Regions from separate parts of the Paenibacillus sp. J22P90 genome, predicted to be linked through region 3. Evidence: riboswitches for the same ligand, from Rfam matches in the RefSeq annotation. Region 3 holds a riboswitch; each other region holds the start of a gene.

Region 1 (3,237 bases), on a different contig from region 3:
ACCAGGATGCCGAAATAGCCGCTAGCTTTTGATAAATCTAACGCACCACCACCCATGATGACTTGGAGGGACTTTGGCATTTCTGCCATTAGATCATTAATCTGTCCGTTGGCTGCCGTTGCTTGATACTTATTCATACCACTGGCCACTAGAAAAATAAGCCCTAAGCTCCAGAAAATCATCGATTTCCGATACGTTTTCAGTTCTCTCCAAAAAATATTCACTAGCTGTTCCCCCCTCTCACCCGCAGTTATACGGCATGAACATCCTTTTTCGTATAGATGAAGTAGCTGGCTGCAATCGAAACGATGATAATCGCGATGGCCGCAATGACATAAGAGGCTTCATAACTGGCATGCGCGAGCATGTATTTCCCACTAAAATATTTAAATGGCGAGAAATATCGTTTGGCTCCCTCCCCATCTACGGCAACGATCATTCCGATTACGAAAAAGGCAAACACCGTACCAAGACTGACGGATAAGACGGCTTTTATTTTAGAAAACACGACTGAAACAATGAATCCAATAGCTAGAAACATCAGCTGGATAAACAGTAATGTGAATGAAATCAATAGAAATACGTTCACATCAAAATCAACCGTTTTGACTTGAAGCGCCATTAGATAGGCTGCAATGATATAGATCACACAGGTTATTATTAATGAAACAACTGCCGCTAATAGCTTGGAAGTCAATATTTTCGTCCGTGTGACGGGCTTCGTAAGAAGAAAGTCTGCGGTTTTCTCACGAACCTCTTTGGAGAGTATTGACGTTCCCAAAACCATGGCTTGAATGGCTCCGCAAAGCGTAATGTACATAAAGATATACATATAGAACCCAAGTAAGGTACCAAACGTTTCAATTTGAATACCTAGCGCTTTCCTGACACCTTCTGGATACCCCTCTAATATCTTGGAGAATTCAGCAAAATCCTTAGAGACCGAAGGAAAAAGGGATAAGAATAAGACGATGACAGCAATTAAGGAGCACGTCCACGTGATCGTAGATTTCCGGTAAGCTCGCAATTCATGAAGGAATATATTCATTCCGTGTTAAGCCTCCTTCTCGTAGTAGTGCATAAAGATCTCCTCTAGATCAGGCTCTTCGATCCACAGATTTTCGATTTCTATCTCCGCAATTTTTCGCATCACTTGATTAATGTTGCCTTTAAATAAGAAGCTGGTTGTCTGTCCTTGGACATCAATGTTATTGACCCCGGTCATTTTGAAAAAATGAGGGTCGAGCGCTTGCGCCGTGTCAATTTTGAACCGCTTGAAATTGTTTTCTTTTAACGTGCTGATTTTCTCAACCGTCACAATCCTGCCTTCCTTAATAATCGCGACACGATCGCATAATCTCTGTACTTCACTCAAAATGTGAGAGGAAAAAAGAATCGTTGCTCCCCTTTTATTCTGTTGTTCGAGCAATTCGAAAAACTTTTGCTGCATGAGCGGATCCAGTCCGCTTGTCGGCTCATCCAGGATGATGAGCTTCGGATCGTGCAGCAGCCCTTGGACAATGCCCACCTTCTTTTTGTTGCCCAAAGATAGATCATCGATTTTTTTCGTAACATCCAAATTCATAATTTCGGCTAACTCATGGATTCGTTTCGTGCAATCTTTCTTGTAAAAGCTAGCCGAATACTTGAGCAGGTCGATCACTTTCATGTTGTCATAGTAAAAAACTTCCGACGGCAAGTAGCCGATTTCCTTCTTAATTTCAGGCGCAAACTGGATGCAGTCTTTTCCGAAAATTTTGGCACTGCCGCTCGTTGGAAAAATCAGAGACAGCAGCGTTCGAATCGTGGTTGATTTCCCTGCCCCATTCGGTCCAATAAACCCAAAAATCTCCCCTTCTTCGATTGTAAAACTAACATCCGTAATACCTCTTGCATTCCCATAGGTTTTGGTCAAATTATTGATTTCAATAGCATGCATAGTATAGCCTCCTTGTAGCATTTATGTAACTTTTTGGGTTGATGGCATGCAAAAAGAAGCCCTAAGAGCAGAGAATCTCTACTCTCGGACTTCTTGATCATAACGAAGGCGAGGGTGCGGTTCTCTCTCAATGCACTTACGAGGTTAGCTGTCGGATTCGGACTTGAGAGCGTCCTACCTAATGCTTGTGAGCATCAGGATTCACCCCATGAAACCATGTGTTGCTTGAATGGCTTCGGTTGGTTCCCCCGTTTCCCAATTGGGAATTAAGTGGTTTCTTTTTACAAAAAATCAACTTGTCGTAATGAATCTTACGCCGATCTTTATCGAATGTAAAACGTGTATTCGCCTTTAATTATTGCAGATTTGACTTTGGCAGTCGATGAAAGCGCATTCATAGTAGAGTGACGTTGATTATCCCCTACTTTTCTGCTTATTAGTGCTTCTTAGGAATTAAGCATTATACAGCCGCCGATACTCCTGTGGCGTCAGTCCGGTATGCTCACGGAAACGCGCAATAAAGTAGCTGCTCTGGGAAAAACCAATATGCTCGGCCACTTGTTTAATTGTCCATTCGGTAGACATGAGCAGCTGCTTAGCTACAACAAGACGAGATTCAAATAGCCACACCATCGGGGTCCGCCCCATTACTTCGTGAAACATCCGGCTAAAATAATAAGTACTGAAGCCTGCCTGCTCGGCCATCTGCAAAAGCGTTAGTGGCATCGTGCAGTGCATACGAATGTATTCCGCAACCTCTCTCATTCGAGCACGCTTATCCAGTATTGTCACTGTTCCATGCGTCTCCGCACGTAAGGCAAGCTCAGCAAGCAGTTCATAGAGTTTTACGGCCAATTGCACCTCGTTCCCATCATGAGGCGATGCCAGCTCCAATAATCCCTCAGTCAGTTGTGTGAGCTTAGCTAAATCACTATACGTAAACAACCACACAGCTGAAGTGCCTTGATCGTTCAACAGCCTGTCGAGTCCCTCACCTGCAAGATGTACCCAGAATACTTGCCAGGGATCGTTCGGATCTGCCCGATACTCCTGCTCAAGACCCGCCCCGTAATAGAAGCCTTGTCCTGCTTCTAGACAAAATTCCTTCCCGTTTGCTTTAATATAGCCTTTACCGCTTAACACGATATGCAAATTGGCTTGTTGCAACTGCCCCTTAAACCGCCGCTCCTGATGTTCGGGGAATTTCGCATATTGGCCAATCATATCCGGATACACCGTGTAGTGTTTGTACATTGGCTCCGGTAATACATAGTGAATTTTCATGTGTCCTCCAAAAC
Region 2 (3,237 bases), on a different contig from region 3:
CCTTCCGTATGGACATAATCACCCAACATATAGGTAGAAGCGTCTGCAGAATCTGCATGTGTTAAAAAGAGAAGCGCCACTTTATCGTCCCCAACAACAAATCCAACCTGTTCCTTCACTTTAAACTTCTCTATAATTTTGCCATGATGGGATCTCACGATATGGTGAAACCGCCAAGCCCCATCCTCATTTACGATAAAATAAAGCACACGATTTCGGTGCGAATTGCTAAACTCCCTTGTCACGCCGATCATGCACACCTTTTCACCAACGCGTAAATACTCATCGATGATGTACGATTTCAATCGCAAGCGATGTGTATTTTTGCTATGAATGTAAGCTTCCATCTCGTCTATCGAGCGCTGATCCTTGGGATCTTGCTTGGTCGCATAGAATACTTCTTTAATGAACGTATCCGTTTGGAATTGCCGTGCCCCTTTGAAATGGTTATAGGTTTGAAAAAATTGCCCAATCACTTCCCGGATTTCTTCCGGTATGGCGGGACCCGTTTCTACGCTATACGTGCGATCTGTTCGACTCGACAATTTAATTTTATGAAACCAGTTTTTCCAGACACTGACTTGCATGTCGCACGCGTCACCTACTTTCTTCCAACCACTTTCCCATTATAGGCTATAATTCTCAAAAATTCGATAAAAATCGCACATATTCGCGCAAAAAAAAAGCATCTGCCCGCTACGCTTTCTTTTAAGAAAGCCATAACGAACATATGCTCTTACACAACTTACTGTTACTTAAGTTAGTCCTTCGTTTACAGCACGCGTTTGGCGCCTACATATCTGGAGCTCCAATAGGAGCTTGCGAGACTATCGACCACTACACCTCTGGACGTCGTTGCGGAAATGAATTGCTTATTTCCCACATAGATGCCCACATGATTGACGATGCCTGAAGCAAAGAATACAAGATCTCCTTCTTTTAAATCCGTCACTCTTGCCCCTGCTTGATCATACATCTGCACAGAGGTGCGCGGCAGCTCGATGCCTTTGGCCTCGTACACATAACGAACGAATCCAGAGCAATCGAAGCCCTTAGGTGTTGTTCCACCCCAACGGTAAGGCACGCCTTTAAAAGTCGAAGCAGCTTGAATAATTTGAGCCGAAACATTTGGCTGAACAGCCTTTGCTACTGCAGCTACTGGTGGCGGTGCAATCCAAGCTGGCTTGTGGGACTTCCCGTCCTCTTCGACGATGGCGATTTTATTCGCATCATTCCACGCGATCGCAGATCCAAACGTCTCTGTGATAAAACGCAAAGGAACATAGGTGCTTCCCTCCAGCAACGTCGGACTGCTTTCTAATTCAACTGGTTTACTGTTGACGATCGCTTGATCATCATCTGTCGTTAGTTGAATCGCCTGCTCGTCGTTCTTCAGCGTTACGACAACTTCATCACCTTGCTTCGCCCAGTCCACTTCATAACCTAGCTTCTCCGACAGCACGCGCAATGGCACCTGAAGCTTACCCTCCGTGTCGATAAACGGCTGTACTTCAGGGAATTGCACCAATTCGTCATTCACTTGAACCTTCACCGAAGAGGTGTCTGTCGCAGCTTGAGCTGCTGGAGCGTTGAACATAGCGATGGCTGCGCCTGCAAGAACGCATGAGCAAATAACACTTTTTGTAAAAAGTTTCAAAACATTGTCCTCCTTGAAGCCTCCGAGGTTAGTTGACGGGTTCGGGAAGAGGTTTTCCCTAGTGCGCTCCATTAGTCTACGACTAACTAAGCATCCATTCACCCCAAATAAAGAAGTCCCCCGTACCAGAGCTTTTGCTGCTCCGAGATTCGGCATTTTTTGTCTATGTTAGACTAGCATAGTTCGTTTTGGCTTGACAACCTTTGCGCGGTGGTAAGTGTTTCCACACCCCCCACAGGCTGCCTATAAACCTCTGTATATAGCACACTCTTGTAGGGACTAAACGTATCCTCTGTCAATGGGCTCGGATAACTCATGATGTGGAGCGGTAAGTCCTTTTGCCCTTCTCGAAGGGGAGGCTGAGCATAAGGAAATCGGTTCAAATGGAAGCCGCAGCGCTCATAAAATGCAATTCTCCGTTCGGCATCTGACGTACTCGGTGGCTCTACTTCAAGCACAATAGGTGTAGTAGCGCTGCTCATAAAAATCGTAAGCATTTGTTTTCCTATCCCACCGCCTCTACTGACAGCACTTACCGCGATATGCTCTACAAAACGAAACCGCTTAAAATCCCAGCTTGCGAGAAAACCAAGCAACTGGCCATCTGCATCTCTCTTCACATCAATGTTATAGCTTGGATGCGATAGCAGGGCTCGCTGCCCTTCATATGTCCTTATCTCGGTAACGGGAAATGCGGATACCATCAAATCGAATACCTCTTCAAACACTGCCTCATTCTCCATCTGTCTGCCCCTCCTGTCCAATCTATGGTTTCCAACTATCCCTTCCTAACATGCAACATCTTACCACTTAGAAAAAAACGCATGTGCAGCCGTGTGAAAACCTGCTGGCATCGCATGACCCATGAAGGGGTGAACCTCAATCGATTTATTCACAGATGAGATCCGATTATAAGCGGCAAAAATCGTCTCCGGCAAGCAAGTCATATCCTTCAAACCTACCGTCACGTGTACGGGTTGCCCAATACGATCGCCTAGATTCACGATATCAAAATAAGACATCGTCTTCAGTACGTCTGCCAAACGATCCGGGAATCTTGTCACAAACTCTGCCGCCTCGCTAAGCGAACTCGCGGATTGCAGGATGCCCAGATCCATATGACATAGATTGGGCACATGGGCAATTGCTGCTCGAATACGCTTCTCGAGCGCTGTAACGAGCAGCGTCAGCCCACCGCCCTGACTCCCACCGAATACGAATACGCGCTCGGTGTCTACTTCAGGCTGCTCCAGCGCGCAGCACACAGCACGCAAGGAATCGATAGCTACTGCGCGGTAATAGCTTTTTTCTGCATCCATGATGCCCTGTGTAATCCATCCCTTCGTCATACCGTGCTCCAGCGGCAGTGTATTTCCGCTATCTCCACCTTGCCCCCGAACATCAACCGCAAGCACCGCATACCCCATAAGCAACCAGGCGGCATGATCCTCTGGTTTTCCCTTGGATCCAGAGTAGCCAGGGAACGTGACGACACATGGAGCCTTCTTGTGGCTAACTTCCGCGTTAGGCAGAATTAGCCAAGCATGGATCGGCGTCCCCTCTGCGCCTTCTAACACAAT
Region 3 (3,237 bases):
ACAACCAGTCGAACACCCGGGTCCCAAATCTGCCACTTCTCCTGCATCGATTCTTCGTCCTCATCGGAGAAAGAAACATAGAACGCGATGACGTTAGGCGAGAGCGATTTGGCATAGTTCAGGGTTTGCTCAACAGCTTTATGAATCCCGGCCACGGGTACGATAATGACGGGTTCTTTCGTACAAACGCGGTCTTGTGTGATATCAATGCGCAGCTGGTTGGCTACATCATCGTAATGGTGACTGATTTTCGTAATTAACCAGAGAAGAATCGGTGTCACGATAATGACGATCCAAGCACCCTCGCTAAATTTTGTCACAGAGAAAATGATAAGAACTGCAAAAGAAACGATGCCGCCTAGTCCATTGATGATCAATTTCCAGACCCAACCGGCTACGCGCTCCTTTAACCATTTACGAACCAAACCTGCTTGAGCTAGTGTAAAAGATAAAAATACGCCGATCGCATACAACGGAATAAGTGCATCGGTCTTCCCTTTAAAGCCGATCAGAAGCAGACTCGCCAGCACACCAAGCGTGACGATGCCGTAATGATACGAAAGACGATCTCCACGGAAGGAGAACATACGCGGAAAGTTTTTGTCCTGAGCCATGATCGATGCCAAAATCGGAAAGCCGTTAAAGCTCGTATTGGCAGCGAGCACGAGAATAAGCATCGTAGCGATTTGCGTCGCATAATACATCACGCCACGGCCAAAAGCTTGCTCCGTCACCATCGATAGCACGGAAGTATGCCCGTTATGATCCGGGGCAATCCCGTATCCTAAGGCAATAAGGGTTACGCCCCCGAACACGATGGCCAATAGGCCGCCTAAGGAGATGAGCGTACGTTTAGCATTTTTGACAGAAGGCGTTCGGAAATGCGGGACAGCATCAGAAATTGCTTCGATTCCCGTCACGGCTGAACAACCGGAAGAGAATGCTTTGAGAAGTACGAATAACGTTAATGAGTTCGTCGCAGCACTTGGTACGAATTCAATGGCATGCGTATTGAGGGAGCCGGTCATCATATCGAAGATACCTTTCCCTACTAACAACAGGATACAAAAAATAAAAAAGTACGTTGGAATCGCAAATACGGTTCCTGATTCAGATGTACCTCGTAAATTAATCCAAACCATAATCCAAACTAGAAAGATTGTAAGTGGTACGATATACGGCACCGCCGAAGGAAAAGCCGAAGTAATCGCCTGCACACCGGCTGAGATCGAAACGGCCACGGTCAAGGTATAATCGATTAGCAGTGAGACACCAGTAAGACGTCCCCATACCATGCCTAAATTCTCTTTGGTAACCATATAAGCGCCGCCACCCATGGGGTAGGCTTCAATCACTTGTCTATAGCTCAGCACGAGCAATAAAATCAAGGCGATGATGGAAATCGCAATCGGCAAGGAGAATGCAAATGCAGCAATCCCTACCGTCGCGAGTTCTAACAGAATTTGCTCTGTCCCATACGATACAGAGGATAAGGCATCCGATGAAAGGATGGGGAGAGCTTTCCAGACGGGCATTTTCTCCGACTCAATCTCGCTCGACTTTAGCGGCTTACCAAACACAATTTTTTTTAATGAATCACTTGTCATTCGTGGTCGTTCCTCCAATAAATTGCTAATCTCAACGTTCTCATTTGAAAAATGGACGCAAAAAAACACAAGGAATGACCTTGTGTTTTAAACACATGTTCTCCTTTCTCACGATCGCTTACGAGGTTAGCTGTCGGGTTCGGGCCGCGAGAAATCTGCCCTAAAAGGTACTTACAAATCCGTACCGTTATTCACCCCATGTTACTCGTGGTTCCCCCGCTTTTCTTAAACAGAAAATTAAGCGAAATATTCAACTGTTCATGTACGTGTTGAATACTACTCTCTTCTACTCACATAGTAAAGGTGGGAATAAACGTAAAAAGCTCTCTTCCACCTCGCGATTGCTCCAATAATTCGCTTACAATTATATGATTCGTTGATTATCTTCCATTTTCGTAGGTACTCTGGGTATTTCGCAAAAATGAAGGAGGACATACCGACAATTGAAATCACGCCAGCTAATGGATGTCGGCATCCCTTATACACTTTTATACAATCGTGTAATTCACCCAATCTATGCGAGTGCCGCCCATTTTATCAAAAAACTGTTGTGCACGATAATTGTCCGGTGCTGTGATCCATGACATGTAGGCAAAGCCGTTTTCTTTGGAATACGTTTGGCACTTCCGGAATAAGTCTTCTTCTGCAGCAGTTTCCCGAAATGGTTCGAGAAAGAAGAGGTCATTCATGATCGTGATAGGACTAGCTTTCATCGAACTCCAGGCAAAATATAGCGTTGCAAAGCCAATAAGATCGCCATCTTTGACGGCTACAAACTGGATACCCCCTTGCTCCTGGAGCAAGGTGCTGATCAGTCGATGAAGATCTGCCGACTCAGGCCGCGGCTTCTTATAAAAACCTACAATATAGGCAACCATAAGCTCTGTTAATGCCTCTACATCCTTCATTTCAGCTCTTCTTATTATATGATCCATATGATTCCCCTCCATCATTTCATGAATAATAATACATATTAAAGAATAAATATTCAATTGCAAATTATTTATCCACTACCAATTCATTGACACACCGAATTCACTATGCTAAACTGTAACAAATTATATTATAGTTATAGATCGGAAGGTGTACTATGTCAAACAACGCAACCACTTCTAATATAGAAACAACGCATGATCAAACCGAGGTAAATAGCCGCTTGCGGGAAACCCCGGTCTCTTGGCTGCTCTGTTTTACTATAGTACTTGTGATCATGAACACGATGATGTTCAATCTCGCTCTACCCAAAATTGCCGTCCAGTTCGAGCTCAGCCCCTCAACGGCATCGTGGATTGTCACGGGCTATTCGATCATTTTTGCGATATCTTCAATCACCTATAGCCGTTTGTCCGACTTTGTCCCTATGCGGAGGCTCTATGTCATTGCCCTGCTTTCGCTCGGCGGCGCATCGGTCCTAGGACTTTTCACGGACAGCTTCGGACTGTTGCTGCTGACGAGACTAATTCAGGCGTCCGGCGCGGGTGCGATCCCTTCGCTCGGTATCGTTCTCGTCACTCGCTACATTCCATTATCACGTAGAGGCAGAGCCATGTCGCTCATCCTATCCGCGGCTTCATTAGGCCTAGGACTCGGTCCGGTCGCCGGCGGCTCCATCGTGCAGTATTTGGGCTGG
Region 4 (3,237 bases), on a different contig from region 3:
ATTCGGAGCAAGCTGACGGGCTCATCGAGGAAAAGAGTCCCGATGATAATCGCGCCGACGGCGCCGATGCCGGTCCATGCCGCATAGGCGGTTCCGATGGGTAAGGTTTTCGTTGCGACAGCTAAGAAATAAAAGCTAACAATCATGCCGATAATCGTGACAATAGAGGGGACAAGCCGCGTGAATCCGTTGGAAAATTTCAATGCGATGGCCCAGACCACCTCGAAAACGCCTGCAATAGCGAGAAATAACCATGCCATAATGAACACTCCTTCTGTAGGAAACATTGTTGATAGTGTGCCACAAAAAAACAGAGAAAAGCCCGGGAATATCGCAAATGTTGCGATAGACTCCCGGGCTTTTCTCCCTCCGTGACCACAGCGTATTCGCTGTGTGTTTTCCCTTGGACCAGCCGGCGTTTGCGCACCGCGGAACCCTAGAAAACGACATGCCGTCATTATAGGACGGCTCACATGCTATGTCAAGTTACACTTTTTGGCTAAATGCTTTTGACCTCGCGTACTCTACTCCTCCAACGCGATCCCGTTCAATGCCACATGCGCACGGAACATATCCATGCCGTCCGGCTGCTCCTGCTCGGGTACCCACGTAGCCGTATCCCAAATCTTCGACAGCTTGAGAGCGCGACTGCAATGCACGAAGCATTCCTGCACCTCGACGCCGACAGCGGCGATCGGTGATTTTCCGTTCAGCTGCATTGTCGACAGCAGTTCCTCGTCCTTCGTCAGCCATGCGCGACCATTGACGCGTAGTACCATCTCAACCCCTGGGATGATAAATAGGAGGCCGACTTGCGGGTTGGTCAGTAGATTTTGCATGGAGTCGAGTCGACGATTGCCAAGTCGTTCTGGGAAGATGAGGCGGCGCTCATCTAAGACTCGTACGAATCCCGCAGCATCCCCGCGGGGCGACACGTCACTCAAGCCGTCCGCATTCGACGTAGAGAAGAAAAATAAAGGCGATTTGGCGATGAACGCACGTGCGTGCTCGTCGATTTGATTGATAACCTTATGTTGAACGGCAGGATGCGGCTCCCCAATATCCGCTCTAATCTCATCGATGGATTGAATAATGCCCGGAAAAGGGGGTTGCGTCATATTCGTCTTATTGGTTGTGCTGTCCATGCTTACCTTTCCTTCCTCGAGGCCGAAGGGCCTATCGTTGTATCGCTAGTATACGCTGTTATCCTCATTCAAATGAATGAAGCCCTGCAAGCCGCTCTTACGAGCAAAGCTAGCAGGGCCTCATTCTTGTCCGAGAACTTACTTGGATTCAGCAGTTAGTTGATTGTAGATATCATCCCAGAGAACACGTCTAGCTGAGACATATCGCTTCGCATAATAGGATTCGCTCAACTTATTCTTAACAACACCTTGATTTGTAGCGGAGTGAACGAATTCACCATCTCCAAGGTACATGCCTACGTGAGAGATACCGCTGCCATCCGTGTTGAAAAATACAAGATCGCCCTTACGAAGATCACTTTTGTCAACCCAGTAGCCTTCTTTGTTTTGTGATTTCGAGCTGTGTGGAAGGTCAATGCCGAACTCGTCAAACAAGTAGGACGTGAAACCAGAGCAATCGAAACCTTTGGTTGTCGTTCCTGCCCATCTGTAAGGCGTACCTAGAAGGTCATCTACCGCTTTATCCATATCGGATGCTGCTGCGAAAACGCTTCCTACACTAACACTCAAAAACAAAACAAGACTAAATACAAGACCAACAACTTTCTTCAACTGCTTGTCTCCTTCCGGTGCCTACGAGGTTAGCTGGAGGGTTCGGTTGAAGGTTCCCTATGATCCCTGTCTTGCAAGATCAATTCACCCGGAGTGGTTCCCCCGTTTCCCCATAAACTGAGGAATTCGGCATGAAATATTTGGTTTTTTGATGCTAGTCCTTGTTATTCGTCATAAAGAAAGGAAATCCTCTTTTAAAACGAAAAAATAGACAAGAAAACAGCGGAATAGTTCGGAAAATAGACAAAAAAAAGCCCCTTTCTCATGGAAAGGGGATGAATGCCTGGTTATTCACTGTTTTACTGGCTATTAATTGGTTATTTTGGCAGAAAGAAGTTGATATTGGGACGAAATGCCCCAAATCTGGAAGAAAATATGGAAGAGCGGGTACAACTGATAAATGATTAGCGCTACTAGTCCTGCCCATAAGTAGGTGGCCGTGACCGTGACCCCTGCCAGTAGTCCTGTAAAAAGTAGAAGGATGACGGCAAGTCCAACAATAGGCAGCGAATATCGAAAGAAGGAGATGACCGTCGACGTGATACCTAGCTTAGCTGCGATCGCAAATTGCACATACATAAACAAAAGTTGTAGAAAAAAGCCGTAGAGGAGTAAGCCGAGTATCCAAGGCATAAGCTTGAGAGCAAGCTGCTCGTAGGAACCGCTATGCCCCAGGATATAAGAAGCTTTCGGGATCACCCAGATGAGCGGAAGTGAAGTAAGTGCGATTCGGATGAGATACACAAGCAGGAAGGGGAGAAAGAGCTGCTTCATCCCCCGAAAGAAGCGATAGCCAGCGTTCTGATAAGCATGCGTGAGTGAATAGTAGACCCCGCCATTTAAAAGAGGGGTCAGCAGCATCCGCACACCAAGTAGAATAGCGAGCCACCATAAATATGAATGGCTGAGATCTGTTTTCATGAGTTGAAACTGGCCTTCAGCGAGAAAGATCTGCAAAGCCTGTTTAGGCTGCTCACCGCCAGGAAATCGATGCATAAGGGGGACGAGTATGCCCTGCACAAGTTTATACAGGAGCATACCCCAACCCATCTGATACAGGAACAAAATGATCGTGGCAAAAGGCTGCGCCATAGCTGCCCTGAAGCCGGATTTGATATAGGTGGCCAACGAGGGTCCCTCCTTAAAGTTTTCGTTAGAAAACTGGCTTCGTAAGCATACGCTGAGTTTGTCGTAAGACGTAAGCCATGTTTTTACCAGGCGACAGAGCCGAATATGGCTTGCAGGAGCTGAATAATGCCGAGATTCCAACGAATTTGCCACTTTGTATCTACCTGTGTTTGATAATAGTTGTTGATGTGCTTATTCTCGAGGATCAGCGTATACTTCGGATCAATACGCACCCAGTCGACGGGGGAAGCATGCGTGAGCTTAAACTCGATGCTGCCTTCCTTGCCATCCCATGTTTTATCCAACGTAGTGCCATCTGTAAAATGGAACAAAATCGGCACTTCCGGCGAAT

The links. A riboswitch is a leader RNA that binds a small molecule or an ion and turns the genes downstream of it on or off. The one in region 3 is predicted to bind cyclic di-AMP.
Region 1: another riboswitch for cyclic di-AMP. It lies ahead of AC58UX_RS26835 (ABC transporter ATP-binding protein); the one in region 3 lies ahead of AC58UX_RS12860 (APC family permease).
Region 2: another riboswitch for cyclic di-AMP. It lies ahead of AC58UX_RS28245 (C40 family peptidase); the one in region 3 lies ahead of AC58UX_RS12860 (APC family permease).
Region 4: another riboswitch for cyclic di-AMP. It lies ahead of AC58UX_RS20310 (C40 family peptidase); the one in region 3 lies ahead of AC58UX_RS12860 (APC family permease).

Annotation. Positions count from the first base shown of each region.
Region 1 is NZ_JCAUAY010000010.1:72,337-75,573, reverse strand. Features, by position in the region: gene AC58UX_RS26845 (DUF2705 family protein) at 1-224, opposite strand, end outside; gene AC58UX_RS26840 (ABC transporter permease subunit) at 251-1,048, opposite strand; gene AC58UX_RS26835 (ABC transporter ATP-binding protein) at 1,055-1,939, opposite strand; cyclic di-AMP (ydaO/yuaA leader) riboswitch at 2,057-2,222, opposite strand; gene AC58UX_RS26830 (AraC family transcriptional regulator) at 2,393-3,223, opposite strand.
Region 2 is NZ_JCAUAY010000012.1:845-4,081, reverse strand. Features, by position in the region: gene AC58UX_RS28250 (hypothetical protein) at 1-587, opposite strand, end outside; gene AC58UX_RS28245 (C40 family peptidase) at 773-1,657, opposite strand; cyclic di-AMP (ydaO/yuaA leader) riboswitch at 1,660-1,822, opposite strand; gene AC58UX_RS28240 (GNAT family N-acetyltransferase) at 1,831-2,400, opposite strand; gene AC58UX_RS28235 (acetylxylan esterase) at 2,461-3,237, opposite strand, start outside.
Region 3 is NZ_JCAUAY010000003.1:582,764-586,000, forward strand. Features, by position in the region: gene AC58UX_RS12860 (APC family permease) at 1-1,607, opposite strand, end outside; cyclic di-AMP (ydaO/yuaA leader) riboswitch at 1,708-1,861, opposite strand; gene AC58UX_RS12865 (GNAT family N-acetyltransferase) at 2,096-2,542, opposite strand; gene AC58UX_RS12870 (MFS transporter) at 2,698-3,237, shown strand, end outside.
Region 4 is NZ_JCAUAY010000006.1:25,500-28,736, reverse strand. Features, by position in the region: gene sugE (quaternary ammonium compound efflux SMR transporter SugE) at 1-260, opposite strand, end outside; guanidine-I (ykkC/yxkD leader) riboswitch at 349-451, opposite strand; gene AC58UX_RS20315 (MSMEG_1061 family FMN-dependent PPOX-type flavoprotein) at 525-1,145, opposite strand; gene AC58UX_RS20310 (C40 family peptidase) at 1,284-1,757, opposite strand; cyclic di-AMP (ydaO/yuaA leader) riboswitch at 1,761-1,899, opposite strand; gene AC58UX_RS20305 (hypothetical protein) at 2,067-2,885, opposite strand; gene AC58UX_RS20300 (M1 family metallopeptidase) at 2,969-3,237, opposite strand, start outside.